One region of the Kitasatospora sp. NPDC127121 genome, then DNA from elsewhere that is predicted to be linked to it. Evidence: riboswitches for the same ligand, from Rfam matches in the RefSeq annotation. Region 1 holds a riboswitch; each other region holds the start of a gene.

What was found. Region 1 has a riboswitch for cobalamin ahead of ACFVHI_RS24825 (ribonucleoside-diphosphate reductase subunit alpha). Riboswitches for the same ligand answer to the same signal wherever they lie in the genome.
Region 2: another riboswitch for cobalamin. It lies ahead of ACFVHI_RS23580 (HoxN/HupN/NixA family nickel/cobalt transporter); the one in region 1 lies ahead of ACFVHI_RS24825 (ribonucleoside-diphosphate reductase subunit alpha).
Region 3: another riboswitch for cobalamin. It lies ahead of ACFVHI_RS20990 (prenyltransferase/squalene oxidase repeat-containing protein); the one in region 1 lies ahead of ACFVHI_RS24825 (ribonucleoside-diphosphate reductase subunit alpha).
Region 4: another riboswitch for cobalamin. It lies ahead of ACFVHI_RS21010 (peptidase); the one in region 1 lies ahead of ACFVHI_RS24825 (ribonucleoside-diphosphate reductase subunit alpha).

Annotation. Positions count from the first base shown of each region.
Region 1 is NZ_JBHXTQ010000055.1:13,340-20,829, reverse strand. It holds gene ACFVHI_RS24830 (ribonucleotide-diphosphate reductase subunit beta) at 287-1,282, opposite strand; gene ACFVHI_RS24825 (ribonucleoside-diphosphate reductase subunit alpha) at 1,303-3,726, opposite strand; cobalamin riboswitch at 3,918-4,060, opposite strand; gene ACFVHI_RS24820 (hypothetical protein) at 4,482-5,519, shown strand; gene ACFVHI_RS24815 (glycoside hydrolase family 26 protein) at 5,660-7,114, shown strand; gene ACFVHI_RS24810 (hypothetical protein) at 7,297-7,490, shown strand, end outside.
Region 2 is NZ_JBHXTQ010000050.1:12,628-20,117, reverse strand. It holds gene ACFVHI_RS23600 (CobW family GTP-binding protein) at 1-480, opposite strand, end outside; gene rpsN (30S ribosomal protein S14) at 486-791, opposite strand; gene rpmB (50S ribosomal protein L28) at 791-1,027, opposite strand; gene rpmG (50S ribosomal protein L33) at 1,185-1,349, shown strand; partial or broken gene ACFVHI_RS23580 (HoxN/HupN/NixA family nickel/cobalt transporter) at 1,506-2,609, opposite strand; cobalamin riboswitch at 2,639-2,853, opposite strand; gene ACFVHI_RS23575 (metalloregulator ArsR/SmtB family transcription factor) at 2,935-3,318, shown strand; gene ACFVHI_RS23570 (Fpg/Nei family DNA glycosylase) at 3,372-4,181, opposite strand; gene ACFVHI_RS23565 (AAA family ATPase) at 4,262-5,158, opposite strand; gene aroQ (type II 3-dehydroquinate dehydratase) at 5,238-5,666, opposite strand; gene aroB (3-dehydroquinate synthase) at 5,675-6,766, opposite strand; gene ACFVHI_RS23550 (shikimate kinase) at 6,759-7,280, opposite strand; gene aroC (chorismate synthase) at 7,277-7,490, opposite strand, start outside.
Region 3 is NZ_JBHXTQ010000041.1:28,116-35,605, forward strand. It holds gene ACFVHI_RS20980 (CbiQ family ECF transporter T component) at 1-967, opposite strand, end outside; gene ACFVHI_RS20985 (hypothetical protein) at 972-2,192, opposite strand; gene ACFVHI_RS20990 (prenyltransferase/squalene oxidase repeat-containing protein) at 2,189-5,188, opposite strand; cobalamin riboswitch at 5,292-5,435, opposite strand; cobalamin riboswitch at 5,513-5,589, shown strand; gene ACFVHI_RS20995 (hypothetical protein) at 5,798-7,174, shown strand; gene ACFVHI_RS21000 (SMI1/KNR4 family protein) at 7,336-7,490, shown strand, end outside.
Region 4 is NZ_JBHXTQ010000041.1:35,824-43,313, forward strand. It holds gene ACFVHI_RS21000 (SMI1/KNR4 family protein) at 1-302, shown strand, start outside; gene ACFVHI_RS21005 (flagellar hook-length control protein FliK) at 430-909, opposite strand; gene ACFVHI_RS21010 (peptidase) at 951-2,024, opposite strand; cobalamin riboswitch at 2,124-2,264, opposite strand; gene ACFVHI_RS21015 (winged helix-turn-helix transcriptional regulator) at 2,360-2,710, opposite strand; gene ACFVHI_RS21020 (polysaccharide deacetylase family protein) at 2,823-3,647, shown strand; gene ACFVHI_RS21025 (NmrA family NAD(P)-binding protein) at 3,644-4,570, shown strand; gene ACFVHI_RS21030 (enoyl-CoA hydratase) at 4,628-5,404, opposite strand; gene mmsB (3-hydroxyisobutyrate dehydrogenase) at 5,401-6,333, opposite strand; gene ACFVHI_RS21040 (enoyl-CoA hydratase/isomerase family protein) at 6,330-7,403, opposite strand; gene ACFVHI_RS21045 (acyl-CoA dehydrogenase family protein) at 7,403-7,490, opposite strand, start outside.

The sequences.
Region 1 (7,490 bases):
GGGCGTGAGCCAGAGCAATCTCCCGGTACCGGCGGTACTCGTCGAGGCGGTCCTCGGGCAGCAACTCTGCGCCGAGAACTGTCCTGCGTCTGCGTAGTCCCCGTGGGCGCAGGGTCAAGAAACCGATCTTTCCAGAGCGGGAAAGTGGTTGGGCCGCCCCCGTTCGGCGTGAATGCCGGGCGGGGGCGGGGGAGTTCAGAGGTGATGAGGCGGTCGGGTCGGTACAGACAGAGGTGCCCCGCGCGGCGGTGAGCCGGGCGGGGCACCTCTGGTGTGTCTGAGTGCTTTAGAAGTCGTCGTCGAAGGCGACGGAGCCTTCGACGGCGACCTGGTACGCGGAGACGCGGCGCTCGAAGAAGTTGGTCAGCTCCTGGACGTTCTGGAGCTCCATGAAGCCGAACGGGTTCGTCGACCCGTAGCGGATCGGCAGGCCGAGGCGGGCGAGGCGCTGGTCGGCCACAGCCTCCAGGTACTGGCGCATGGAGTCGGTGTTCATGCCGGCGAGGCCGTCGCCGCACAGGTCCTGGGCGAACTGGAGCTCGGCCTCGACGGCCTCTTCCAGCATCTCCGTGACCTGCTTGGCCATCTCGTCGTCGAAGAGGTCGGGCTCCTCCTCGCGGACCGTGTCGACGACCGACATCGCGAAGTCCATGTGCATGGACTCGTCGCGGAACACCCAGTTGGTGCCGGTGGCCAGGCCGTGCAGCAGGCCGCGCGAGCGGAACCAGTACACGTACGCGAACGCGCCGTAGAAGAACAGGCCCTCGACGCACGCCGCGAAGCAGATCAGGTTCAGGAGGAACGCGCGGCGGTCCTCCTTGGTCTGCAGCGAGTCGATGTGGTCGACGGCGTTCATGTACTTGAAGCAGAACTGCGCCTTCTGGCGGATGGAGGGGATGTTCTCCACCGCGGCGAAGGCCGCGTTGCGGTCCTCGGGGTCGGGCAGGTAGGTGTCGAGCAGCGTCAGGTAGAACTGGACGTGCACGGCCTCCTCGAACAGCTGGCGCGACAGGTACAGCCGCGCCTCCGGGGAGTTGATGTGCTTGTAGAGGCTCAGCACCACGTTGTTGGAGACGATCGAGTCCCCGGTGGCGAAGAAGGCGACCAGGCGGCCGATGAGGTGGCGCTCGCCCTCGCTGAGCTTGGCCAGGTCGGCGACGTCGGAGTGCAGGTCCACCTCCTCGACGGTCCAGGTGTTCTTGATCGCGTCCCGGTACCGGTCGTAGAACGACGGGTAGCGCATCGGGCGCAGGGTCAGCTCGAAGCCGGGGTCGAGCAGCATCTTCTCGCGGTCGGGGGTGCTCACTGGCAGGCCTCGCAGGACTCGGGGTTCTCCAGGGAGCAGGCCAGCGCGGCCTCCTCCTCCGGGGTGAGGGTCGGGGTGTTCACCGGCACGGGCGCGGACGCGGACGCGGGCGCGGCGGCGCGGGCGGCACCGGAGGCGGCCTGGGCGATCCGGGTCGCCGGGCGCGAGCGCAGGTAGTAGGTGGTCTTGAGACCGACCTTCCACGCGTAGGCGTACATCGAGCTGAGCTTGCCGATGGTCGGCGCCGCCATGAACAGGTTCAGCGACTGGCTCTGGTCGAGGTACGGCATGCGGGCCGCGGCCAGGTCGATCAGCGCGCGCTGGGGCAGCTCCCAGGCGGTGCGGTAGAGCGAGCGGACCTCGGCGGGCAGCCAGCCCAGCTCCTGGACGGAGCCGTTGGCCTCGCGCAGGGCGTCGCGGGTCTGCTGGTCCCAGACGCCGAGCTCCTTGAGCTCGCGCACCAGGTACGGGTTGACCTGGAGGAACTCGCCGGACAGCGTCTCGCGCTTGAACAGGTTGGAGACCTGCGGCTCGATGCACTCGTAGACGCCGGCGATGGACGCGATGGTCGCGGTCGGCGCGATGGCCAGCAGCAGCGAGTTGCGCAGGCCGGTCTCGGCGATGCGGGCGCGCAGCGCGGTCCAGCGGTCGGCCCACTGCGGGGCGGCCGTCGGGAAGTGGTCGATGTGCAGTTCGCCGCGGGCGGCGCGGGTCTCGCCGTAGGCCTCGTGGCGGCCCAGCTGCTCGGCCAGGTCGGCGGAGCGCTCGTACGCGGTGAGCATGATGCGCTCGGCGATGAGGGTGGAGAGCCGCGCGGCCTCGGCGGAGTCGAAGTCGATCCGCAGCTTGAAGAAGACGTCCTGGAGGCCCATCACGCCGAGGCCGACCGGGCGCCAGCGGGAGTTGGAGGTGCCGGCCTCGGTGGTCGGGTAGAAGTTGATGTCCACCACGCGGTCGAGGAACGTCACGGCGGTGCGGACGGTGGCGTCGAGGCGCTCCCAGTCCATGGCGCCGAGCAGGTCGTCGACGGAGGCCCCGGGGGCGACGTGGGCGCCGAGGTTGACCGAGCCGAGGTTGCAGACGGCGGTCTCGGAGTCGTCCGTGACCTCCAGGATCTCGGTGCACAGGTTCGAGGAGTGCACCGTGCGGCCGGGCAGCGCGGTCTGGTTGGCGGCGCGGTTGGAGGCGTCCTTGAAGGTCATCCAGCCGTTGCCGGTCTGCGCCAGGGTGCGCATCATCCGGGCGTACAGGGTCTGCGCGGGGATGGTGCGCACGGCCTTGCCGGCCAGCTCGGCCTTGCGGTAGGCCTCGTCGAAGTCGGAGCCCCACAGGTCGACGAGCTCGGGCACGTCGGCGGGGGAGAACAGCGACCAGTCCTCGTTGGCGTTGACCCGGCGCATGAACTCGTCCGGGATCCAGTGCGCCAGGTTGAGGTTGTGGGTGCGCCGCGCCTCCTCGCCGGTGTTGTCGCGGAGCTCCAGGAACTCCTCGATGTCGGCGTGCCAGGTCTCCAGGTAGACGCAGGCCGCGCCCTTGCGGCGGCCGCCCTGGTTGACGGCGGCGACCGAGGAGTCGAGGGTGCGCAGGAACGGGACGATGCCGTTGGACTTGCCGTTGGTGCCGCGGATCAGGCTGCCGCGCGAGCGGATGCGCGAGTAGGACAGGCCGATGCCGCCGGCGTGCTTGGACAGCCGGGCGATCTGCGCGTAGCGGTTGTAGATCGAGTCCAGGTTGTCCAGCGGGGAGTCGAGCAGGTAGCAGCTCGACATCTGCGGGTGCCGGGTGCCGGAGTTGAACAGGGTCGGCGAGGAGGTCAGGTACTCCAGCCGGCTCATCAGGCCGTACAGCTCGGCGACCTCGCGCACGGACTGCTCGCTGTCGCCGACCGCCAGGCCGCAGGCGACGCGGAGCAGGAAGTGCTGCGGGGTCTCGATGACCTTGCGGGTGATCGGGTGGCGCAGCAGGTAGCGGGACTGCACGGTGCGCAGGCCGAAGTACTCGAAGCGGTCGTCGCCGTGCGCGTCGATCAAGGCGTCCAGGGCGGCGGCGTGCTTGGCGACGAAGGCGGCGGTGGTGTCACCGATCAGGCCCTCGTCGTGGCCGACGGCGATCGAGGCGGCGAAGGAGCGCGAGCCCTGGCTGTTCGCCTCGTCGACGATCTCCAGGGCGAGCAGCCGGGCGGCCAGCTTCGAGTACTGGGGGTCCTCGGCGATCATCGACGCGGCGGCGTCCACGGCCAGCCCGCGCAGCTCGGCGAAGTCCGAGCCGGCGTGGCGGCCGCGCAGCGCGGCGGCGGCGACATGGCCGGGGTCCACCTGGGGGAGATCGACGCTGCGGTCGGTGAGCAGCCGAAGGAGCGCGCCGCCGGGGTCGGAGACCGTCGGGTCGGTGGAGGCGGGGCCGGTGCCCTGGGCGGGCAGGGTGGCTGAGGCAGCGGTGGTCAAGGCGCTCTCTCCTGGCGGCGATCGGCGGCGGTGATCGGGGGGTACCGGGCCGTTCGGGGCAGGGGAGCACGGCACGTACGCAGAAAGCGTCGCGCGACAGTGGCGTCCCCGGCCCGCCCGCGAGGCCCGGAAGGTAGTTCTCGTGCTGGCGCGGCCTCTGCGGGAGGGCCCGTGCGCACACCGTCGGCAGGTACTCGGACTCGCGGTGCGGCTGCTGGAGCCGCCCGCTCACCGCTGCGGGGCAGTCCCGGATTCGCACCGGGTTCCCCTGCATCGACAGCAGGATTGAGCATACATCTTGTGGTGTCTCTCTGATGCGACCCCACATGTAGTACGGCGCGGTGTGTCGGCGCGATAACCGGGGGTGCTGGGAGGGGGCGGGTCGTGGCCTTGGGGCGCCTCGGATCCGGGCTCCCGGGGCCCTGGTTCCGGGCTCCGGCGTCCTGGTTTCGATACGGAACGGTCACCGGGCGGACCGGCTGGCGGGGGCATGCCCTACGATCTGGGCGCATGAGCGAGCGAATCGCCGAGGGGCGCGTTTCGCGAAGCGATCATCGAGCGAAGCGAGGGGGCGCGTGAGCGACGGAACTGGCGCACCCGGGCAGGGTCCGCAGGGAACGCCTCCCACCGGGCCGGGGGACGCGCACGGTCAGCAGCCGCCGGTGGTGCCCGGTCCGGTGTTGCCGCCGAGCGGGGGCTTCGGGCCGCCGCCGGCCTCGTACGGACCTCCGGTGCCGCCCGCGCAGCCGGTGGCGCAGCCCGGTCCGCCGGGGCAGCCTCCGCTGCCGCAGCCGGGCCAACCGCGGCAGCAGCTGCCGCCGCAGTGGCAGCCGAACCCCCAGCCGCATCCCCAGGCGCATCCCCAAGGACACCCGCAGGCGCACCCGCAGCCGTACCCGCAGCCCCAGGCGCCGCAGCGCGCCGAGCCGAACTGGCAGGCGCTGGCGGACCGCAACGCGGCGGACGACAAGCGCCGCCGCCGGTTGCGGGCCCTCGGCGTGGCGGTCGCGGTCGTCCTGGTCGGCGGCCTGGTCGCGGGCGGGACGGTGCTGCTGACGAAGGGCGACGGCGACAAGCCGACCGCCGGGCCGACCGCCGGGCCGACCGCCTCGGCCTCCAACCGGCCGTCCTCCGCCGCGCCGAGTGCCGCACCGAGTGCCGCCCAGAGTGCCGCGCCAAGTGCCGCCGGCACCCCGGGCGGCGCGCCGGACGACCCGTCGAAGCCGATCTGGGAGGCCGCCACCGACCCGGCGCCGCAGGACGCGGGGGCGCTGTTCTCCGCACTCCAGGTGACGGTCAACGGCGCCACCTGGAACCGGACCTTCGTCTCGCTGGACTCGCCCTGCTGGGACGGGAACTCGACGACCGGCGGGCTCGGCAAGGTCCTCGGTGACCAGGGCTGCCAGAAGGTGCTCCGGGCGACCTACGTCTCCGGCGACAGCGCGGTGACCGTCGGCGTCGCGGTCTTCGACCATAAGATCCAGGCCGAGACCTCGATGAAGAGTTACACCGGCCACCTCAAGGGCGCCGTCGCGCCGGGCGCGCCGGCCTTCTGCGCCACGCCGGGCTGCACCAACACGCACAACACCCTGGGCCGGTACGCCTACTTCACGGTCGAGGGCTCGGCGAAGGGCGGCGACACCGCTGACGCCGCCGCCACCGCGGCGGCCGCCGGCTTCGGCGAGCACGTGAAGGGCCAGCTGCTCCAGCGCGCCAAGGCCGCGTCCGCGGCCGCGCCGGGTGCGCCGGGGGCCGCCGCGGCCGGCTGATCCGCCGTGACACCCCGGCCCCGGCGGGTTCGCTCGCCGGGGCCGGGGGAGTGTGGCAGGCTCTCGGGGCAGTCATTCGCACGAGTGTTCCGGTTGTGTCCGCCTGGGCCGGTGCCGGCGAGCAACCGGAGGAGCGGTCCGTGGCCCTGCCCAGAGCCCTGCGCGGCAAGCCCGCCGTCCTGGCCGCGGCCGGGGTCGTGGTGGCCGCGGGCGCCGTGGCGCTGTTGCAGCGTGACGGCCGGGCCGACGGCGAACAGCCCGCCCGCGTCCCGGTGGCGGTCGGTTTCTCCGGCCGTACCCTGCCGCCGGAGGTCGGCCGGGACCTGCTCGCCCGGGACCCGCAGGCCTCGCCGAACGCCCGGGCCGTCCAGCAGCTGCTCGCCGACCTGGAGGGGCAGGCCCGCACCGGGCAGAGCGGCGGGACGGTGATCGGCCAGCACGTCGAGGCGCACAACGAGCGCAACAACCCCGAGTACGGCGACTACCGCGGCACCAAGCAGGTCGGCTACTACTACAAGAAGGCCGCCGACCTCACCGGCAAGCTGCCCGGCTTCGTTGAGACCGACCTCGGCCCCGGCTACGGCCAGACCGGCTGGGGCGTCGGCGACCCGCGCTCCTACTCGGCCGGCCGGTGGCCCACCTGCCGGGCCGGCTGGCAGTACACCGACGACGCCGTCGACCTGCTCTCCGCCGTCTGGTCCGGCCACCCGCGCGCCGACGACGGCAGCTACGGCACGGCCGGCGTCCAGCACAACTGCGACGGCACCACCACCGAACTGCCCGACAACGGCGGGGGGCCGGCCGGGATCGTCGGCATGTCCTTCCACCAGCCCTACCCCGGTTCGGACGTCAAGTCCTTCGAGCAGGTGCTCTGTTCGAACTCCCCGGCCGCCAAGGACAAGGGCTGGTTCGGCCGGGTCGTCGACAGTGCGCACGACACCCCCGAGTACCGCGCGCTGATGACCGACCTGTCCTACCTGGCCGACCACCTGGAGTACCTGGCCGCCCACGACGTGCCGGTGCTGCTGCGCCCGTACCACGAGATGAACGTGCAGGACTGCGCCCGCAGGTTCTGGTGGTCGGGCCAGAAGCCGGCCGACTACCAGGCGCTGTGGCGGATCACCTACCGCTACCTGGTGGAGACCAGGGGCCTGCACAACCTGCTGTTCGTCTGGACGCCGGTGTCCTGGGACGGAGCCCCCGGCGCGGACCCGTGGGACTACTACCCGGGCTCCCAGTACGTCGACGTGGTCGGGGTGGACGACTACAGCGGCAGCCCCGCGCACCCGATCGGCACCGGCGAGGTGTGGACCAAGCGGTACTACGATGGGCTCGCCGCCTACGGCAAGCCGCGGATCCTGGCCGAGTCCTTCGCCGTCCCGGTCAACTCCCGCCAGCCGGACACGCTGCGGCGCACGCCCTGGACGATCTGGACGGTCTGGGGGCAGTCGCTCACCTCGGACAACCTGACGCCGGACCAGCCGCGCAACTCCGGCGCGGACGTCAACGCCACCTACCACAGCCCGCTGGCGCTCACCGGCGGCGCCGGCCCGTTCGGCGCGAACGTCGACTGGGGTGGCCTGCACGTCCGTTGAGCCGCCCCGCGCGTTCGTCGAGCCGCCCCGCACGTCCGCCGAGCCGGTCGCCGCGAGGTGCGCTACACCACTGAATTCCGTTGAACGGCCGGAATACCGTGTCCGTTGTGCCGTGTGGCATCCTGTGGCGGCGAAGCCGAGGGGCTGACGCCGGGACGGGCCCGGCGGGGCGGGGGTGCGGGATGGGACAGGCGCGTGCGATGCGCGCGGCCGGCGGCATCGCCGTCGGCTGGGGCGTGGTGCTGCTCGGCTGGGCGGCGTACAACTGCTTCGGCCAGGTCGGGTTCGCGACCTACGTCAAAGGCATCTTCTACTACGGCGGCACCTCGGTGGACGCCGAGACCGGCAGCCTCAACTACGGCCTGATCTACCTGGT
Region 2 (7,490 bases), on a different contig from region 1:
CTGGCGGGCGGTGTGCTCGCCGTGGTCCACCAGGTCGTCGGAGACGGAGAGTTCGCCGATCAGCCGGTCCGGGTCGACGGCCGTGACCACGCCCGCGAGTTCGACGGCGTCCTCCAGATGGCGGCCGTCCGCCTCTCCCCCGGCGATCACCTCGACGGCCGGGTGCGGGTCGCTGCCGCCCCACAGTTCGACGATCGCGAGTCCGTACCGGCCTTCGTCGGCGATCCGCAGCAGTCGCGGCAGCAGGTCTTCGCGCAGGGCGCAGCAGGGGCAGTCGTTCACCAGTGGGACGTCGGCGGCGTCGAACCCGCCTCCCGCGTCGCGCAGTTCACGGTGGACGACACCCTGCGAGGCCTCCCGCAGGTCATGGTGGAGGACCACTGCGTCCACCGCGGCCGCGGCCAACTCCCGGACGGCGGCGCGGCGTTCGGCGGCATGCAGTCCTGCGACGACCACCACGGGCAGCTTGATCCCGTCCACGCCGCTCACCAGCTGGCCTTGCGGACGCCGGGCAGGTGGCCGGCGTGGGCGTGGACGCGGAGGTTGACCCGGGAGAGGCCGAAGGCCCGCAGGTAGCCGCGGGGGCGGCCGTCGACGGCGTCGCGGTTGCGGATCCGGGTGGCGCTGGCGTCGCGGGGCTGGCGGGCGAGTTCGGCCTGGGCGGCGGCGCGTTCGGCGGGGGCGGTGCCGGGGTGGGCGATGATCCGCTTGAGCTCGGCGCGGCGCTCGGCGTACCGGGCCACGACGGCGCGGCGCTGCTCGTTCCTGGCGATCTTGCTCTGCTTGGCCATCAGACCTTCCCCCCTCGGGCGCGGATGCGGGCGACGGCGGCCTCGATGCCGATCGTGTCGATGGTGCGGATGCCCTTGGCGCTGAGGGTGAGCCGGACGTACCGGCCCTCGCCGGGCAGCCAGTAGCGCTTGTGCTGGATGTTGGGGTCGAAGCGGCGGCGGGTGCGGCGGTGCGAGTGCGAGATCGCGTTGCCGAATCCGGGCTTGCGGCCGGTGAGTTGGCAGCGGGCGGACATGGGTGCTCCCTGACGTCCGGGAATGGGCAGGACGGAGCTCACGTTACACCAGATGAAAATGACTTCCATTTCGGTGTACGGTTTCGCCCCGGCCCCGAACGCCCCGCCAACCCGCCAACCCGCCAACCCGCCAACCCGCCAACCCGGGAGGACACCCATGGCCCGTAGTGAACTGCGCCCCGTCATCAAGCTCCGCTCCACCGCCGGCACCGGCTACACGTACGTGACCCGCAAGAACCGCCGCAACGACCCGGACCGGATGGTCCTGCGCAAGTACGACCCGATCGCGCGCCGGCACGTCGACTTCCGCGAAGAGCGCTGAACCCCGCCCGCCCGAACTGAACCCCGCACCGACGAAACGCCGACCGGCAGCGACCCGTACCGCCCCGCAGCGACGAAACGGCGCCTCCCCCGGGATCCCGGGGGAGGCGCCGTCGCGGGTGGCAGCCGGCGCCGCGCGCCGCCCGCCCAACACGGCGGCCGCCCAGCACATATCCACCCCCGCCCCCGTACAGTTGGCGGTCGCCGCGGCCCAGACCACCACGAACAGCCCGGCGATCGCGTAGCCGACGTTGTCCAGCGAGATGCCCGCGATCCAGCCGGTGACCGGGTCGGTCAGATCGAGCTTCTCGTGCAGCACGCCGACCAGCTCGATGGTGCCGATGACGAAGGCCACCGCGATCGACAGCCCGGTGATCGTCAGGTTGTAGTAGACCTTCCGGACCGGGTTGGCGAAGGCCCACTGGTACGCGAAGTTCATGAACGTCCCGTCCAGGGTGTCGAACAGGCTCATCCCGGCCGCGAACAGCAGCGGCAGGCAGACGATCGCGTACCAGGGCAGCCCGGCCGCCGCGCCCGACCCGGCCATCACCATCAGGGTGACCTCGGTCGCGGTGTCGAAGCCCAGCCCCAGCACCATGCCCACCGGGAACATCTGCCCGGGCCGGGTGATCGAGCGGGTCGCCCGGTTCAGCACCCGGGCCATGAAGCCGCGCGAGTTGAGGTGCTCCTCCAGCTGCGCCTCGTCGTACGACCCGGCCCGCATCGCCCGGAACACCTTGAGGATGCCGAGCAGCGCGGCCAGGTTGAGCGCGCCGATCAGGTAGAGGAACGCGCCGGAGGCCGTCGTGCCGACCATCCCGAGCCACTTGTGGGTGGTCGAGTCGTCGTCCATCAGCGTGCTGGCCAGCTGCGCGCCGCCCGCCACCAGGGCGGCCATCAGCACCACCATCGAGGAGTGCCCGAGGGCGAACCAGAAGCCGACCGAGACCGGCCGCTTGCCGTCCGCCATCAGTTTGCGGGTGGTGTTGTCGATCACCGCGATGTGGTCGGCGTCGAAGGCGTGCCGCATGCCGAGGGTGTACGCGGTGATCCCCAGGCCCACGCCGAAGACCTGGGTGCCGACCGCGTAGTTGTGGGGCGCGACCAGGAAGATGAGCGTCCCGAACGCCACCACGTGCATGGCCAGGATCACCCCCATCAGCCCGGCCGTGCGAACGGTGTCCTCGCGCTTCCAGCGGAACGTGGGCAGCACGGACGGTGTCGCCGGCGCCTCGGCGGCGGCGGTTTCGGGCAGGGTCATTCGGGTCACGCTCCAGCACCTCGTGGAAACACTTCGTGAGATGCCGTGGCCGGTCTCCTGGCTTACGGGGGTCCCGTACCCGCCTTCCCAGGTGCGCGAGGCTCCCAGTGGCGTCGTGGGTACGGACGTCTCTCCATCGTCGACGATCACGATGGCCCGATCACAGTGGCGAGGGCCGCTCCGGACTGGGACCCCTGAGGATCCGTCACCGGTCTTCCCGAGCACCACGGCGGGGAACACCGTAGGGGCCAGGACCCACCCTTGCAAGGCTGCGCACCTGCGCAGGTGTCCAGGATCACAGGCCCCCTCCTGCAACAATGTGCGCATGCATCTCGTACCGGCCGACCGCGCGGGCCACCGCACCATCGACGGACACCGGGTCTGCGAGGCCATCGCCGCGATCGGCGACCCCGCGCACGTCCGCACCTGGGCCGAGCGGTTCTCCCTGCTCGCCGACCCCGGGCGGCTCGCCCTCCTGCTCGCCCTCCACCGGGCCGGCCCGCTCGCCGTCTCCGACCTCGCCGTCGCCACCGGCATGCGCGACCCCGCCGTGTCCCAGGCCCTGCGACTGCTCCGCACCGCGGGCGTGGTCACCGGGGACAAGGACGGGCGGGTCGTGCGCTACCGGCTCGTGGACGAGGCCATGCGCCCCCTCCTCGACGCGTGCGCCGCCGCCGAACACCACGAGCCCACCGCGGCCGTCGGCTGACCGGCCCCCCGGAGGACACGCCGGGGGGCCGGCCGGAGCAACCGCGGACCCGGTCAGGCCGCCTGGCAGGTGGGGCACCAGAAGAGGTTGCGCGCGGCGTGCTGCTCCGCCCGGACGTCGGTGCCGCAGACCAGGCAGGGCATCGCGGCCCGCCGGTAGACGTACACCTCGCCGCCGTGGTCGTCGACGCGCGGCGGGCGGCCCATCGCCTCGGGGGTGTGCTCGGGCCGGACGGTGTCGATCCGGCCCGCGCCGACGCCCTCGTGCATCAGGGCGACCAGGTCGGCCCAGATCGCGTCCCACTCGCCCCGGGTGAGGTCGCGGCCGGCGCGGTGCGGGTTGATCCCGTGGCGGAACAGCACCTCGGCCCGGTAGACGTTGCCCACCCCGGCCAGCACCTTCTGGTCCATCAGCAGCGCGGCGACGGTCGTACGGCTCGCCGATATCCGGCGCCAGGCGGCCTGCGGATCGGCGTCGGCGCGCAGCGGGTCGGGGCCCAGCCGGGCGGCGACGGCGGCCTTCTCCGCGCCGGTGACCAGCGCGCAGGTGTTGGGGCCGCGCAGGTCGGCGTAGCCGTCGTCGTTGGCCAGCCGCAGCCGGACCAGGCCGACCGGCTCGGGCGCGGGCCCGGTGCCGAAGGCGAAGCCGCCGTAGAGGCCGAGGTGGACGTGCACCCAGCCGCCCTCCTCGAAGCCGAGGAACAGGTGCTTGCCGACGGCTTCGGCCGCGGTGAGCAGCTGCCCGTCGATGGCCTTGGCCTCGTCGGCGAACCGGCCCTGCGGGCTGGACACCTCGACCGGGCGGCCGCCGAAGGCCTTCCGGTTCTCGGCGGCGAGGCGGTGGATGATGTGGCCTTCCGGCACGGGCGTCAGCTCCCCCGGGGTGGTTCGACAGGACCCGCACATCATCGCAGTCGGCACCGACAGCGCCGGATCGTCGCAGGTCAGCGGACCGGCATGCCCATCAGCCGGGCCAGGATGACGCGGTCCAGCTCGGCGGCGGTGCCGGCCACGTCCAGGTACGAGTTGTCGATGATCGGCAGCCCGGAGTTGTACCAGCCGGCCATCCGGCCGTGGATCCGCGCCACCTCCTCGTCACCGAGCCGCCGGGTACCGCCGCGCCGGGCGTTGCGGTGCAGCACGGAGTCCAGGCTGGGCAGCAGCACGACCGGGATCATGCCGGGGCCGATGTGCCGCTTCCAGCCGCCGAGGCCGATGGCCGGGCGGTCCGGGAAGACGGCGTCGTCGATGATGCAGGAGATGCCGTTGGCGAGGTAGTTGCGGCAGGCGAAGCCGCAGGTGCGGCGGGCCAGCCGGTACTGCGCCTCGGAGGCGTTGTTCCAGCCGGACTGCGGGTTGGCGAAGCCGGACTGCACCCACTCGCGGACGTCGTCCAGGCTGATGTGCGCGGTCGGGCTGGGCCGGCGCTCGGCCCAGTACCGGGCGACGGTGGTCTTGCCCGCCCCGGCCGGGCCGATCAGCAGGACGGCGATCGGACTGGCGGGCGCGTGCCGCTGCGGCGGGTGGGCGGGGAGTTGCACGGGCGCGCCGGAGGGCAGCACGAAGTGCCCGGTGGCCCCGACGGGGACCGGCGCACTGGGCGCGGGCGCGGGTGCGGCCGGAGCGGGCGCGGAGACAGGAGCCGGAGCGGGCGGCACGGGAGCAGGCGGCACCGGAACGAGCGGCACCGGAGCGGCCGGAGCCGGCGGCGCAGCGGCGGGAACAGGGGCCGGAACGGGCGGCACCGGCGGCGGCGCGGCGGCCCCCGACGGCTGCGGCCCCGGCGGAGCGGCGGGACGCGGCGGGACGTGCCCACCCCCGGCGTACTGCGTCACGGTCACCTCCCGACACCTCTCAGCGGGGAGACTACACGGCGGCCCGGCGGCGGGCACAGTCCGCCGCCGGGCCGCTGACCAGGCGTCAGCGCGTGGTGAGTTGCTCGGCCAGGGCGCGCAGGGCCAGCTCGTAGGAGCCGAGCCCGAATCCCGCGATGGTGCCGGAGGCCACCGCGGCGATCACCGAGGTGTGCCGGAAGGTCTCCCGGGCGTACGGGTTGGAGATGTGCACCTCGATCAGCGGCGCGGTGCGCTGCGAGGCGGCGTCCCGCATCGCGTACGAGTAGTGCGTGAACGCGCCCGGGTTGATCACCACGGGCACCTTGCCGTCGGCCGCCTCGTGCAGCCACTCCACCATCTGCTGCTCGGAGTTGGTCTCGTGCACCTCGACCTCGAAGCCGAACTCCTTGCCGAGCGCGGTGCAGCGCTCGACCAGCCCGGCGTAGGAGGTGGCGCCGTAGACGTCCGGCTCGCGGCTGCCGAGCCGTCCGAGGTTGGGGCCGTTGAGCACCATGACCCTGGTCACGCCGAGACCTCCGCGTAGGCGGCGACCAGCAGGGACGGGTCGGGGCCCTCCAGGACGGAGGTCTTGCCGAGGCCGTCCAGGACGATGAAGCGGATCAGGTCGCCGCGCGACTTCTTGTCGATCTTCATGGCGTCCAGCAGCTTCGGCCAGGCGTCCGCCTGGTAGCGCAGCGGCAGCCCGACGGAGGCCAGCACGGTGCGGTGCCGGTCGGCCGTCTCGTCGTCCAACCGGCCTGCCAGGCGGCCGAGTTCGGCGGCGAAGACCATGCCGATGGAGATCGCGGCGCCGTGCCGCCACTTGTAGCGCTCGTTGCGCTCGATGGCGTGGCCGAGGGTGTGGCCGTAGTTGAGGATCTCGCGCCGGCCGGACTCCTTGAGGTCCCCGGAGACCACGTCGGCCTTGACCTGGATGGCGCGGCGGATCAGCTCGACGGTGTGCCGGCCGTCCGGGGTCTTGGCGCCCTCCGGGTCGGCCTCGATCAGGTCGAGGATGGCCGGGTCGGCGATGAAGCCGCACTTGATGACCTCGGCGAGGCCGGAGACGTAGTCGTGCTTGGGCACGGTCGCCAGGGTGTCGAGGTCGGCCAGCACGCCCACCGGCGGGTGGAAGGCGCCGACCATGTTCTTGCCCTCGGCGATGTTGATGCCGGTCTTGCCGCCGACGGCCGCGTCGACCATGCCGAGCAACGTGGTGGGCATGGAGATCCAGCGGACGCCGCGCAGCCAGGTGGCGGCGACGAAGCCGGCCAGGTCGGTGGTGGCGCCGCCGCCGAGGCCGACGACGACGTCGCTGCGGGTGAAGCCGGTCTGCCCGAGCACCGACCAGCAGTACGCGGCGACCTCGGCGCTCTTGGCGTCCTCGGCGTTGGGCACCTGCAGCGCGATCGCCTCGTAGCCCTCGCCGAGCAGGTCCTCGCGGATGGCGTCGGCGGTGGCGGCCAGCGCCTCGGGGTGGATGATCGCGACCCGCTTGGCGCGGGTGCCGATCAGCGGCGCCAGCTCGCCGAGCAGCTGGTGCCCGATCAGCACGTCGTACGGGTCGTGGCCGGCGCTGCCGCCGACGTGAATCCTGACGATGGGGTCAGTCATGGGGGGTCTTCAGCTCCAGTGCTTCCAGTACGGCGTCCGCGACCTGCTCGGGGGTGCGGCCGGCGGTGTCGACGACGGCGGTGGCCACCTCCAGGTAGAGGGGCCGGCGGGCCTCCATCAGCTCGCGCCAGCGGGCCCGCGGGTTGATGGCCAGCAGCGGGCGCGGGGCGTCCAGGCCGACCCGCTTGACCGCGTCCGCCAGCGGGACCTCCAGGAAGACGACCGGCAGCTCGCGCAGCAGGGCGCGGGTGGCCTCGGCCATCACCGCGCCGCCGCCGAGCGCCAGGACGCCGTCGTGCTCCGTGGCGCCCGTGCGCACGGCCCGGACCTCCAGCTCGCGGAAGTGCGGCTCGCCCTCGTCGATGAAGATCTCCGGGATGGGCTTGCCGGCCAACGCCTCGATGTCGGCGTCGGTGTCCCGGAAGCCGACGCCCAGGCGCTCGGCCAGGGCCCGCCCGACGGTGGACTTGCCACTGCCGGGCGGGCCGACCAGCACAACGACCGGAACGGTCATCGGATGATCAGGTTGTCGAGGTAGCCCTGCACGTTGCGGCGGGTCTCGGAGACGTGGTCACCGCCGAACTTCTCGCTCACCGCGTCGGCCAGCACCAGCGCGACCATCGCCTCGGCGACGATCCCGGCGGCCGGCACGGCGCAGACGTCCGAGCGCTGGTGGTGCGCCTTGGCCGGCTCGCCGGTGCGCACGTCCAGGGTCTGCAGCGCC
Region 3 (7,490 bases), on a different contig from region 1:
GCCGCACGCGCCGGCCGCCGAGGATCAGCCCCGCCACGCAGAGCAGGGCGCCCGCGAGGAAGGCCGGAAGCCCCAGGGCAGCGGGGGCGGTTCCGTCCAGGAGCCCGTACACCCCGGCGCACAGGCCGCACATGCCGAGCAGCATCAGGGCGCCGGTGACGCGGCGGGAGCGGCGGGTCGCGGTGCCGGAGCGGCCGTAACCGCGCGAGTCCATCGCGGCGGCCAGGTGCAGCGAACGCTCCAGCGCGTCCTCCAGCACCGGGACGACGATGCTGCGCAGCGCGCGGACGCCCTTCCGCTGCCCGGCCCGCAACCGCCTTGCCCGGGCGACGCGTTGGACGCTCTGCACCAGCTGCGGGGCGACGCTCAGCGACACCGTCACGGCGACGCCCAGCTCGTACAGGGCGCCGGGCAGGACGCGCAGGGCGCGCTTGGGGTTGGCGAGCGTGTTGGCGGCGCCGATGCAGCAGATCAGGCAGGCCAGGCGCAGCCCGTCGAAGGCGGCGGAGAGGGTCGCCTCCAGGGAGACCGGCCCGCCGATCCGGATGCCCGCGTACCAGGCGGGGGTGGGGAGGTGCGGGAGGGAGAAGAGCAGGTGGTCGTGCGGGGTGATGCCGGTGGCGAAGACGCACCGGAACACCACCCGGATCGCCACCACGGTCAGGGCCAGCCACAGGTAGTAGGTGAACCCGCGGGCCCACGGGGCCTCGGTCCGGCGGGCGGTGACCACGTAGCCGAGCACGGCGAGGACCAGCAGGAGCAGCAGCGGGTTGGTGGTGCGGCTGGCCGCCGTCGCCAGGGCGAGCGCCCAGGTCCACCAGGCCAGCGGGTGCAGGTTCCGGGGGCTGCGCCGGCTCCCGGCGTCCCGTCGGGGGGTGGGCTTCGGGTTGGGGTTGGGCTTCGGGTTGGGCTTCGGCTTCGGGTCGGGCTTCGGGGGGACGGCGTCGGGTTCGTCGGGCTTGGTCACCTGATCACTCGGCCCGTCGGCGGCGGCGTCGCGCGACGACCACGGTGGCCGCGCCCAGCGCCCCCACGAGGGCGGTCGCGATGACGGCGGGAACCATCGACCCGGAGTCGTGCGGGGCATCGGCCACCGGATTGGCGTCCACCACGCCGCCGGGCACGGCGGGGGTGGACGTCGGCGCGGCCGCGGCCTCGACCGTCTGCGGGGTCGGCTGATCGCTCGGGGCGTCCGTCGGCGGCGCGGTGGACGGCTCGACCGGCACCGGCGTGGCGGGCACGGGCGTCGGCTCGGGCGCTCCGGGCGGAGTGATGCCGTCCTCGGGGGTGGCGTCGGCGCCGGGCCCCGGGGTGGTGGCGGGCGCGGGCGGACGGGCTCCGCCCGTCGGGGGCTTGGCGGGGGCCGGGGGCCGGCCCGATCCGGTGCCACCGGTCGTGCCGGCGCCGCTGGTGCCGGCGGTTCCGCCGCTGCTGCCGGTGCTGCCTGCGTTTCCGGTGGCGCCGGTGGTGCCGGTGGCGCCGCTCGAACCGGAGCCGTTGCCGCTGCCGCTGCCGCCGGTCGTACCCGTGCCGCCCGTCGACCCGCCGCCGGAACCGCTGGAGCCGCCGCCCGAGCCGCCCGTGGTGCCCTGGCCGGGGTCGGCGGGCTGCCCGCCGGGACTGGAGTTGTTCGCGCGCACGCTGTCCGGCGAGAAGCCCGGCCGCCCCTCGGTGCCCTCGATGTTGGTACCACCGAAGATCCAGAGGTCGACGCTGCCGGGCTTCGGCTGGTAGCTCATCGCCCCGAGCTGGCTGTAGGACCACTCGTTCTGGCCCGGATCGGCGTGCCAGTACGACCAGTAGGCCGTGGCCGGGGGCGTCAGGACGCACTTCTCCTGGTCCGGGGCCGGGAACTGCTTGCCGCCCTGGAAGCCGCTGTAGCCGATCCGGCAGATGAACGCCGGACCGTCGTGCCCGGTCCCGGTGGTCTTCCAGCCGCCCTGGTTGAGCAGGGTGAAGCCGGTGGTCGGCGTGGTCCCGCAGGAGCGCAGCAACGGGCCGCCCCACTTGCTGAAGTCCACGGCGAGCACCACGCCGGAGGTGGTGGTGCACTGGTCGATCGGCAGCGGCGCCGCGGACGCCGGGGCGGTGCCCACGGCGACGCCGCCGAACGCGAGGGCGAAGGTCAGGGCCGCCGCCCCGGACAGCCTGCCGAGCCGACCGCCGAGCCGACCGCCGAGTCCCCGGCTCACCGGTGACGCCCCGGGGCGGCCGCGGCGCGGCGCCGGGCGACGAGGACGGCCGCCGCGCCGAGCGCGGTCAGCACACCCGCGCCCGCCGTCAGCGTCAGGGCCTGGGTTCCGGTCCCGGCCAGGCTGCCGGAACCGGTCTGCGCCGGCACGCCACCGGCGGGGGCGACGGCGACGGGTGCGCCACCGCCACCGCCACCGCCACCGGCCGGAGCGTCGACGCCACCGGCCGACCAGGTGGCCGAACCGTCGCCGGTCGAGGGAACGGCGGTGTCCGAGGGACCAGCCGTGGCGGGAGAGCCCGTCGGGCTCGGCGTGCCCGTGGGCGTGTTCGTGGACGTGTTCGTGGGCGTGCCGGTCGGGGTATCGGTCGGCGTGCCCGTGGGAGTACCAGTGGGCGTGCCCGTCGGCGTGCCGGTCGGCGTACCCGTCGGGGTCGCCGTCCCGGTGGAAGTCGGAGTCGGCGTCGGCGTCGACGTTCCCCCGAGGTCCCGGAACAGCGTGCCGAACGAGATCCCGGTGGCACCGCCGAGCACCTGCGTGGACGCGCGGACGTCCGATCCCGGCTGCCCGGCGGAGGCGACGTTGAACCCGCCGTCGCCGTTCTGCTGACCCGCCAGGAAGTCGCGCGCCTTGGCGATCTGGGCGCCGTACGAGGCCTGGCGCAGCGTCATGCCCTGGATGGCGAGCGCGGCCGAGTTGGTCGAGTCGCCGGCCGCTCCCGGGAAGCCGCCGTCGGGCAACTGCCGCGCGGCGAGCCAGCCGAGGCCCTGGTCGACGGCCCGCGCGGCCTCGTCCCCCGGCACGAGGGCGAGGGCCATGACGGCCATCGCCGTGCTGTCCACGTCGGAGTCCCCGGTGGCGGGGATCAGGCTGGGCCAGGAGCCGTCCTGGTGTTGGAGGCCCTTCAGGTAGGCGATCGCGGGAGCGGCGTTCGTCGAGTCCCCGGCCCGGAGCTGGGCCATGATGCCGAGCGCCTGGGAGAACACCGAGGTGGCGTAGGTGTAGTTGCCGGGCGCCGCGCAGCCGGTGCTCTGGTCGGCCTTGGTGCACACGAGGGCGGCCAGGGCGGCGATCAGGTCGTGGCCGCCGAAGGCGCGCGGGTTGCGGCCGACCGCCTCGGCGAGCAGCGCCTCCTTTCCGATCGAGCCGCCGCCTGCGTACTCGGTGCCGATGCCGGTCCAGTCGTTGACGGTGCGCTCACTGGCGTCCTTGCCCGGCTGGTCCAGGAAGTCGACGATCCTGCGCAGCGCGGCGTCGTCGGTGCCGGTGGCCGCGAGGGCGTAGGCGCCGTCGATGGTGAGGCCGAAGTCGGCGAAGGCCGGGAAGCCCTCGTAGTAGCGGCCGTTGATCAGGCGGGACGGGTCGGTGAGGTAGACGCTGCCCTTGGCGGCGTCGGGGGTTCTTCCGGCAGGCTTCGTGGTGGCGGGCGTCGTCGGCGGCGTGCCGGCGTCCGGGTTGTGCCGAACGCTGGTGAGGTCGGTGCCGGTCAGGGCCAGGATCGCCTGCTCGGTGGCGGCCGGGTCCGGGTCGGTGGTCGACGCGTCGGGGCCGAAGCCGCCGTCCGTACCCTGCCGGGCGGCGAGCCAGGCCGTGGCGGCGGCCCGGCGGGTGTCCTGTCCGGTGGCCTTGAACGCCTGGGCCGCGCTCGCGGTGCTGATGGTGTCGCCGGGGGCGCCGAGGTACGGGAGCAGGGATCCGTCGGCCTGCTGTCCGGCCGCGAGCTGGTCCGAAGCCTTCTTCGCCGCCGTCTCGTACCCGGGGGCCGTACGCAGGGCGAGGACTGCGAGGCCGGTGGTGAGCGGGTCGGACTCGCAGTGCTCGCCGGCGACGATCATCGATCCGGCCACCCCGCCGTCGGCGCACTGGAGCGCCGTGAAGCGGGCGAGCGCCGGGGCGGGTGGCGTGACGCCGGCGCGTTGGAGGGCGATGACGCCGAGGGACTGGACCCAGGGCGAGGCCGCGCCGAGGAAGTCCCCGGCGGCGGTGCACTTGCCGTTCTCCCCCGCCGCCGTGCAGACGTGGCCGGTGAGCGCGGCGATCAGGTCCCGGCCGCCGAAGGCCCGGGGATCGCCGCCGGTGCTCTCGGCGACGAGGGCCAGCAGTGCGGCGGCCCTCGCATCGGGCCGGCCGGCCGGTCCGTCGGGGTACAGGAAGGCGTCGGTGTGGGCGGCGAGGAAGGCGGTCGTCCTGCGCAGCGCCGGGTCCTGCGTGCCGGCGGCGGCGAGGGCGATGGCGGTGAGGGCGGTCCGGGGGTAGTCCGGCCCCTCGACGGCCCAGTTCTCCATGTGGTCGCCGCCGACGAGTTGGCGGGCCAGCCAGGCCACAGCGGCCGCCGGGTCACCGGCGGTGGACGGCCCGGTCGGTGTCGGGGTCGCCGAGGGCGACGGCGAGGCGGATGGCGAGGCGGACGGCGAAGCCGACGAACCGCCGCTCTTCGCTCTCACGGAGTCCGGGGTGAAGCCCGGTGCCCCGCTGGTACCGCCGATGTCGGTGCCGCCGTACACCCAGGCCTCGACCTCGCCGGGCTTGGGCTTCTGCGTCCCGGCGCCGAACCGGCTGTAGGACCAGGCCTGTTGGCCGGGTTCGGCGATCCAGTACGACCAGTACGCGGTGGCCTGCGGGGTGTTGACGCAGGGTTCCTCGGCCGGCGTCGGGTACTGGGTGCCGCTGTTGAAGGTCCCGGTTCCGAGTCGGCAGATGAAGGCGGGCCCGTCGTGCTCGGTTCCGGCGGTGGTGAAGCCGGCGGCGCGCAGCAGGTTCATCCCGGTCGTGGGGTGGGCGTCGCAGCCCCGGACGACGCCGCCGCCCCAGTGGGTGAAGTCGACGGCGACGATCGCGCCCGTCGTCGCCGTGCACTGCTCGATCGGGTCGGCGGCCGCGGTGCCGGGGCGCCCGAACAGGACGCTTCCGCAGGCGGCGACCGCGACAGCACCGGCGACCACCACGGACGCGAGGTCCCGGTTCCTGTGACGTGTGCGACTGCTGCTGACCCTCACGACGACTCCCTGGTCGGTCGACGCAGGACGCAACGGCGCAGCCGACGGTCTCCTGGGCAGGGACCGTCCGGACCGCGTCGTAGTCCGCGACGACGCAAGTGCTCTGTGAACAGGCCCCCGGTCCAGGCATTCCGGCTCACCCACCACAGGTGGGTCCACGGTTGCGGGTCAGCGCCGGAGTTGGACCGGCTTCCCCTGAATGCCGAGGGCAAAAAATCGGTTCATCAGACCACGGCGGTCGAACGGGAGTCAACGGGTCGTCATATCGATCACATCACCTCGTCGGCCGGTGCGCCGTGCGGTAGCGTCCGCGGTGGCCGAGCGGGGGAACCCGGTGCGAATCCGGGGCTGACGCGCAGCGGTGTGGGGTGGCCATCGTGCCGCCCTGAGCCCGAATGCCCGCCCGGCCACGCACCATGGCGAAAGCCGGCCCACGCGATCCGGGCGGCGACCGCTCCGGCAGTCGCGCGCCCTCCAACGGACGCCGGAACTCCGGGGCAGGGTCGGCGCCCGCCACCCCAAGGAGCCTGTCCCGTGTCCCTCCTCGCCCCCTCGCGGACCACCCCCTCTCGGACCACCCCCTCCCGCGCCGCCTCCGCCGCCTCCGCCATCACCGTCGCCCTGACGGCCGGCGCACTCCTGCTCTCCGCCGTCCCCGCCCACGCGACGGCCAGCCCGACCCAGATAGCCACCTCGAAGAGCACCGGCGTCACCTACCTGAAGTCGCTCCAGGCCGCCGACGGCAGCTACGTCACCGGCGGCGGGCTCTCCAACGAGTGGGCGTTCAGCGCACTCGCGGCCGCCGGCACGGCCGCCGCCGACGTCACCCCCGGCGGCGACCCCACCAAGAACGCCCGCCTGGTGTACCGCAACCAGCTCGCCGCCCCCGGCTGGCCGAGCGCCTCGCCGGTCGTCACGGACTACGAGCGCGGCATCCTCAACGCCTACGCCGCCGGCATCGACCCCGCCCGGGTCGGCCCGGGCCGCAACCTCGTCGCCGACCTCGCCGCCTACTGGCAGACCGCCGAACCCGGCTACTACGGCCCGTCCGCCAACTTCAACGGCACCGTCTTCGGCCTCCTCGCCCTCGCGGGCGCCAAGACCCAGGCCGGCAGCCCCCGCGTCCCGCAGCCGCTGCTCGACGCCTCCGTCACGGCGGTGCGCGCCAACCAGCACAACGACGGCGGCTGGAACTTCAGCAAGGCCGCGGGCGACCCGAACGCCCTCGCCCAGGGCAGCGACATCGACATGACCGGTGCCGCCATGGCCTCGCTCTGCACCGGGGGCGTCCCCGCCACCGACCCGGCGATCGTCGCCGCCAAGAACTTCCTCAAGGGCAAGCTCACCGCCTCCGGCGCCTTCAACGCCATGTTCGGCGTCAACACCGACTCCAACGGCTGGGCCGTCTCCGGCCTCAACGCCTGCGGCATCAACCCCCAGGGCGCCGACTTCACCAGCGGCACCGGCAAGAGCCCCGTCGACTTCCTGATCGCCCAGCAGTTCAAGCCCGGCGGCGGCTTCAAGTACCTGCCCACCGACACCACCCCCTCCCCCTACGCCTCCGTCGACGGCCTGCGCGCCGTCGCCGGCGCCGGCTTCACCGCCACCCCGCCGGCCCCGACCACCGCCGGCGAGCCCGCCTGGGCCGCCGCCACCACCTTCGTCCCCGGCACCGCCGCCAAGCTCGCGCTGGTCATCGACGACGGCACCGGCGCGCTCAAGGTCTGCGCCGTCACCCTCACCCCGACCGGCACCACCGCGACCCTCGGCGACGTCCTCGACTCCGCCGCATCCGCGACCCCCGCCGGCTGCGTCACCGCCGTCACCCCGTCCTCCGGCACCGGCGCCGTCACCGCGATCAACGGCACCGCCAACAGCGGCTCCTCCACCTGGAAGGTCAGCCTGGACGGCGCCACCGCCACCACCGCCACCCGGGCCACCACCGTCCACCTCGGCGACACCGTCTCGCTCCGCTACGGCAACTGATCCGAAGGTCCCGGTCGTCCTGGACGCCGGGGACGAGCTTCGAACCGTTGAGATCGAGCGGGGCCCGTCAGCCGGCGGTCTTCCGGTCGGGTCAGTGGCTTGTCGGAGCCGTCGCCTAAAGTGCAGCTTCTGACGACGGGCGGCCGGAGAGGGGTCAGGTAATGACCGAGGCATGGGACCGACTGCGGGCGATCATGGGCGAGCCGGTGTACACCCCGGCGCGGGTGCCGTGGGAGCTGGCACCGGCCGAGCTCGGGGTCCAACTGCCGTCGGACTACCGGGCGTTCGTCGATCTGTACGGTGCGGTGAACCTGAA
Region 4 (7,490 bases), on a different contig from region 1:
CCGACGGCCCGGACCCGGAGCAGTGGCCGGTGGCCGTCTTCTGCGACTTCGGTGGCGTCGACGACGGTGCGCTCGACCGTTTCGACGGCGGCTTCGCGGAGTTCGTGGCGACCGTACTCACCGGCGGCTACGCCCATGAGGACGAGTTGCTGGTGCGCCCGGACCCGGAGGAGTGGGGACCTCAACCGGCCCGGCCGCTCTGGACACCCGCCTACGACTGGACCGGCAAGGACTGGGGCGCGGAGTGGGGCATCACCTGGTACCGGCCCACCGGGTCGACGGAAATGCCCTGGACCAGGTAGCGGTGATCCGCCGACCTGGCATTCGCCTTCCCTCGCCCGGCGGCGCCGAACATCACGCAACAGCCGTACCGCCGGTGCCCCGGCCCCCCCTTCCGGAGGGGCCGGGGCACCGGGGTGCCGCCGGGGGTCAGAGCGCGGTGACGCCCGGCTGGGCGCCGGCGCCGAAGGACCAGCCCTCGACGTCGCCGGGTGCCGGGTTGTAGCTGCCCGCGCCGAGGTTGCTGTACGACCAGGGGCCGCCGTGCTGGGCGTGCCAGTACGACCAGTAGGCGCTGCCGGTGGGGTTGGTGCAGGTCGTCGGCAGGGCGTTGATGGTGCAGACGAAGCCCGGGTAGCGCGGGTGGAAGGTGTACGCGAACCCGGCACCGGTCAGCGCGGCCAGGCCGCTGGCCGGATCGCCGGGTGCGCAGCCGGTCTGGATGCCGCCGCCGACGGCGGTGGAGTCGACCACGACGGTGACGCCGGTGGTGCCGTCGCAGGCGGCGGCCTGTGCCTGCGGGGCTTGGACGGCGGAGGCGCCGAGCAGGCCGGCGGTGAGGGCAGCGGCGGCGGCGATCGAGCCGAGGGTGCGGCGGGTCGGGCGCGCGGGCGCCAGGGTGTCAGTCATCGGAGCTCTCCTCGCGGGGTCAGCGGGTGGTCAGCGGGTGGTCAGTGGGTGGTCGCCGGGCAGGCCGGCACGGGCGCGTCCGGGCGGGCACCGGCGGCGGAGAGGGTGGCCAGCGGGGTGCCGGCCAGGCCGAGGACGGCCTGCGCGGTGGCCCGGGCGCCGGTGGCCGGGTTGAAGCCGGTCGCGTCGTAGGCGACCGCCCCGCGCACGCCCGGGTCCGTGGCGCAGCCCTGCTGGAGCTTGACCAGGCTGCTCCAGCCCTTGAGGCCGGCCCCGAAGCGTCCGCCGGCGAGCAGTGCCTGCGTGGCGAGGCCGGTGGTGTTGGCGTTGGACGCGGCGGCCCCGGCGGCGGAGAAGCCGCCGTCGGCGTTCTGGTGGGCGGCCAGCCAGCCGAGCCCGGCGTCGGCCTTGGCGGTGCGGCCGGTCGCGGCGAGGGCCTGGGCGGCGAGCGCGGTGGCGTCCGGGTCGCTGGCGCAGGTGGCCTGGCCGAAGGAGACCGGGTAACCGCCGTCCGCGCACTGGCTGTCGGCGAGGAAGTCGACGGCGGCCGCCGGGGCGCCGCCGGCCGTGCGGTGCAGGGCGATCAGGGCGAGGGACTGGCCGAAGGCGTTGCTGTAGTCGCCCCACTGGGAGCGGTCGGAGAACCGGCCGTCGGCGGTCTGGAGGGAGCGCAGCCGGGCGGGCAGGTCGACGCCGCCGAAGGCCGTCGGGTTCCCGCCGCGCACCTCGACGGCGAGCAGCAGCTTGGCGGTCGCGCCCGCGTAGGCCTCGGTGGTGCCGTCGCCGAGGTAGCCGGTGATGATCTCGGGCTTGGCCAGCCAGGCGGTGGCCTTCGTGGCGGCCTGGTCGGAGCTGTGCGAGGCGGCGAAGGCCAGCACGGCGTCGATGGTCAGGCCCTGGTCGGGGTAGGCGGTGCCGTTGAAGACGGACTCGAAGTGGTCGCCGTCGACGAGCTGGCGGGCCAGCCAGCCGCCGGCGGCGGCGTCGGGGCGGATCGTCGAGGACGAGGTCGCGCCAGCAGGCGCGGCCTGGGCGGCAGCGGCCGCCGGGAGGACGGTGGCGAGGGCGAGCGCGGGTATCGCGAAGAGGCGCAGGGGGCGTCGGACCAGGGACACGGTGGGCCTTTCCGGGCCCGCACGCAGGGGCCCGGAGGACATCGGCCACAGCCGGGGCAGCCCTCGGAGCTCCGGCCCGCAGACCACGACGGGAGGAGGGGACGACACACCTCCGCCGCCGGGTACTCGGGCTCGCCGCCGGCGTGGAGCCGGCGGCCTACCGTTGCGGGTCAGCGCCGGATTCGAACCGGACTTCCCCCAGCGGCGGAGTCACAACTTGACGGCCCATCATGGCGATACGGAAAAGATCCGGTCAAGGGTTCGTACGTCACATCACGGTGGTCCACACCCGGCTTCGCGACCCGCCCCTCCCGGCCGAGACACCGTCAGTGCGCTCAGTCCGCTCGGGACTCCTGGAATTCCATCACGGCCGCGCCGTGCTCGTGAGCCCACTGAGTCAGCACGGCGATCGGCTTCACCAGCGTCCGGCCCAGGTCCGTCAGCACGTACTCGACCTTCCCGGACTCGGCGTGGCGGTCGACCAGGCCGTACCCCTGCAGGCGGCGCAGCGTCTGGGTCAGCACCTTCCGCGAGATGCCGCCGATCAGGTCGACCAGCTCGCCGTGTCTGCACGGTTCCCGGCTCAACGCGAACAGCACGGCCACCGCCCACTTGTCGGCGATGATCTCGATCGCCAGCCGAGCCGGGCAGTCGGCGAGGAAGACACTGCCGGAGTACTCACGCATGACCCGACGGTAGCCCGCCGCCGGGAACCCGGAGGTACCTACCGCCTCACTAGCGTCCACTGCGGAAGCCATCGAGCCATCGAGCCATCGATCAGGGGAGCAGGGGAGCCGTATGAGGGCAGAGACCGAATGGCCGGGCGGGCGGAAAGTCGTCGCACTGGTCACCGTCGCGCTGGAGCTGTGGTCACCAGGGCACTGGCCCGCCTACGCGCCGATGGCCGCGGCGTGGCCGCTGTCCGGCATCGACGACACACACAGCACCTCCTGGGCGGACTACGGCGTCACCACCGGCATCTGGCGGCTGCTCGACGTCCTGGGTGACCTGCCCGCCACCGTCGGCGTCAGTGGACTGGTGGCCGAGCGGCACCCCGAGACCGTCGAGGCCGTGCACGAGGCGGGTCACGAGATCGCCGCACACTCCTGGGCCCAGGACGTGGTGCCCGCGCTGCTCGACGTCGATGCCGAGCGGGCCAACGTCCTTCGCTGCACCGACATCCTTCGCCGGGTCACCGGTGTTCGCCCGGCGGGGTGGATGAGCCCGCGCGCCACCGGTTCGCGGCACACGGTCGACCTGCTCGCCGAGGCCGGCTACCGCTGGACCGGGGACCACGGCGACCACGACCTCCCGCAGGTCCTGTCCACCGTTCACGGTCCTCTGGTCTCCCTCATGCACAGCGACCACTCCGACGTCCGCGACGCCGCGGCCGGCCCGTACGCCTACCGCGACCTTCACCGTGAGCTGCTGAACCAGCTGCTCGCCGCCCCCGGCCCGGGCGTCTTCCACCTGACCGTCCACGCCCACGTCGGAGGCCGACCGCTCCTCGCGGGCATGGTCGGCCAGGTCCTCGACCACATCCGCGAGTCCGGCGACGTCTGGGTCGCCACCCACGCCCAGCTGGCCGAACACGTCCTGACACACCAGGGAGGAACGCCATGACCCACGTCCTCGTCGTCGGCGGCACCGGAGCCATGGGCAGCCACGTGGTCCGCCACCTGCTGGCCACCACCGACGCCACCGTCACCGTCCCCACCCGCCACCCGGAGTCCGCCCGCGCCACCGGACTCGCCGCCACCGCGCCCGACCGCGTGCGACTGGTCCGCTCCGACCCGGCGGCGCTCGAGGTCCTGATCGGGCAGGCGGACCACGTGTTCGCCAACACCGACTTCTTCGCGACGGGCAGCGCGGTGGGTGAGTACCGGCAGGGGCTGCACTTGCTGGCCGCCGCCGAGCGGGCCGGCGTGGAGCGCTTCATCTGGTCCTCGTTGGACAGCGCGGTGTCCCTGACCGGCCACCCCGTCCCGCATTTCGACAGCAAGGCCGCCGTCGCCGCCCACATCGGCCTGATGCGGTCGGAGGAGATGCTCCGCAAGGAGACCGACGGCTGGTACACGGACCACGTCTCGGTGCTGACCACGGCGCCGTACTTCGAGAACCTGCGGGACCGACTCGCCCCCCGGCCGGACGGCAGGGGCGGCCTGGTCTTCAGGCTCCCCCTCGGCGCCGCCCACTACCCGCTCGTCGCCCTCGACGACATCGCCTGGTTCGCCTGCCACATGTTCGACAACTGGCAGTCCTGGGGCGCCCGCGACCTCGCGGTGATCGGCGACAGCCTCACCGGCGACGAGATCGCCGCCACCTTCGCCCAGGTCACGGACACCCCCAGCACCTACCTCCCGATGCCGCACGACGACCTGCGCACCGCCGTCCCCGGCTTCAGCCACGACTACGCGGCGATGTTCCGGTTCTTCGCCGACCGTGACCTCTACGCCCGAGACCGGGACATCGGCCTCCTGCGCCGCCTGCACCCCGACGTGATGACCTTCGAGGACTGGCTGCACTACACCGGATGGACGGGATGACCAGGACCTTCCCGGTGCGCCACCCCCCGGGCGAGGGGCGGCGCACCGGGCGGGCTGTCAGCGGTTGAGGAACTCCGGCGGGCGCTTCTCGGCGAAGGCCGCCATACCCTCCTTCTGGTCCGCCGTGGCGAACGTGGCGTGGAACAGGCGCCGTTCGAAGCGCACGCCCTCGGCGAGCGTGGTCTCGTACGAGCGGTTGACGCTCTCCTTGAGCATGACCGCAGCCGGGGTGGACATCGCCGCGACGGTCTCGGCCACCGTCAGGGCCTCGGCCAGCAGCTGGTCCGCCGGGACGATCCGGGAGACCAGGCCGGCCCGCTCGGCCTCCTCGGCGCCCATCATCCGGCCGGTCAGGCACAGTTCCATCGCCTTCGCCTTGCCGACCGCCCGGGTCAGCCGCTGCGAGCCGCCGATGCCGGGGATGACACCGAGCTTGATCTCCGGCTGCCCGAACTTCGCGGTGTCCGCCGCCAGCAGGACGTCGCACAGCATCGCCAACTCGCAGCCGCCGCCCAGCGCGTAGCCCGCCACCGCCGCCACCACGGGCTTGCGCAGCGCGGCGAAGCGGTCCCAGGCGGCGAACCAGTCGCCGAGGTAGGCGTCGACGAAGTCGAGGGACTGCATCTCCTTGATGTCGGCGCCGGCCGCGAACGCCTTCTCCGAGCCGGTGATGACCAGGCAGCCGATCTCCGGGTCACGGTCGAACTCCGTTGCCGCCTGCACGACTTCGTTCATCAGGAGGGTGTTGAGCGCGTTGAGCGCCTTGGGCCGGTCGAGCGTGATCAGCCCCACCCGGCCCTTGCGCTCGACCAGGATCGTCTCGTAGCCGGTCACTTGCCGTCCTCCCTCAGGGTGGTGATGATCGCCGAGAAGTCCAGGCCGGCGTCGTCGTCGGCCTGCGCGAAGTCCGCGTACAGCTGTGCCGCCCTGCGTCCGAGTTCGGTGGGCAGGCCGGCGGCCTCGGCGGCCCCGGCGGCGAGGCCGAGGTCCTTGGCCATCAGGGCGGCGGCGAACCCGGCCGCGTAGTCGCGGTTGGCCGGGCTGGCCGGCACCGGCCCGGGGACGGGGCAGTTGGTGGTGAGCGCCCAGCACTGGCCGGAGGCGGTCGAGGCGACGTCGTAGAGCGCCTGGTGGCTGAGCCCGAGGCTCTCCCCGAGCACGAAGGCCTCGCTGACCGCGATCATCGAGATGCCCAGGATCATGTTGTTGCAGATCTTCGCGGCCTGCCCCGCACCGGGGGGTCCGCAGTGCACGACCTTGCGGCCCATCGCCTCCAGCACCGGTCGGGCCGCCTCGAAGTCCGGCTCGGCGGCTCCGACCATGAAGGTGAGGCTCGCGGCCGTGGCGCCGACCACCCCGCCGGAGACCGGCGCGTCCACGGCCCGGTGCCCGGCGTTCACGGCGAGGTCGTGCGCCGCCCGGGCGTCCGCGACGTCGATCGTGGAGCAGTCGACGAAGAGCGTTCCCGGGCGGGCGGCGGGCAGCAGGTCCGCGTAGGCGGCCAGCACGTGCCGGCCGGCCGGCAGCATGCTGATGACGACGTCGGCCTCCCGTACCGCCTCGGTCGCGGACCGCGCCGGACGGACGCCGCTCTCCGTCCGGGACGCCCGCCGCAGCGCCTCCGGCGCCAGGTCGTAGCCGGTCACGGTGTGTCCGGCCGTGGCGAGGTTGGCGGCCATCGGGCCGCCCATGTTGCCGAGTCCGATGAATCCGATGACTCCGTTGAATCCGTTGAATCCGTTGAATCCGTTGCGGTGGGTCACCAGCGCTCCAGGGGTGTGGTGGGGGCCAGGCCGAGTTCCCGGTCGCCGAGCGGGGCGAAGTAGCGGGCCACCGTGGCGGGCTCGACGGCGCTCAGCGTCGACGGGTTCCACCGCGGGGAGCGGTCCTTGTCGATCACCTGGGCGCGGATCCCCTCGGCCAGGTCCGGCGTGGAGAGCGCCGCGCAGGAGGTCCGGTACTCCTGGTCGAGGACGGCCTCCAGCGGGCCGAGGGTGCGGGCCCGGCGCAGGGCGGCGAGGGTGGCCTTCACGGCGGCGGGCGAGTTGGCGGCGATCCGGTCCGCGGCCTCCTTGGCCTCCGGTTCGCCGCTGTCCCGCAGGCGGTCGAGGATCTCCTCCACGGTGTCGGCCCCGTAGCAGTGGTCGATCCAGGCCCGCCGGCCGTCCAGCACGCCGGCCGGTGCGGGCCCGACGTTCCGTTCGAGGGCGTCGTGCACGGGGAGTTCGGCCAGGTCGTCCAGCAGCGCGGGCAGCCGCTCGGCCGGGACGAAGTGGTCGGCGAGGCCGCAGAGCAGCGCGTCACCGGCGCCGACGGAACCCGCGGTCAGGGCGAGGTGGGTACCCAGCTCTCCCGGTGCGAGGGCGAGCAGGTAGGTGCCGCCGACGTCGGGGACGAAGCCGATGCCGGCCTCGGGCATGGCGATGCGTGTGGTCCCGGTGACGATCCGGACGCTGCCGTGGGCGGAGACCCCGACCCCGCCGCCCATCACGATGCCGCTCATGAGCGCGACGTAGGGCTTGGGGTAGCGGGCGATGCGGGCGTTGAGGCGGTACTCGTCGCGCCAGAACTCCTCGACGGCGCCCGGGTCCGCGCCGGTGGCGGCGCGGTGGATGGCGACGATGTCGCCGCCGGCGCAGAAGGCCCGCTCACCGGCGCCGGTGATGACCACGGTTTCGACCCGCTCGTCCTCCTCCCACGCGTCCAGGGCTTCGGAGATCCTTCGCACCATGCCGTGGGTGAGGGCGTTCAGGGCTGCGGGGCGGTTGAGGACGATCAGGCCGGCCCGGCCCTCGCGGTGGACCAGGACCTCGTCGAGGTCGTTCCCGGCCATCACGCGGCCCCGGTCAGGCCGCGGGCAACGATGACGCGCATGATCTCGTTGGTTCCTTCCAGGATCTGGTGCACCCGCAGGTCGCGG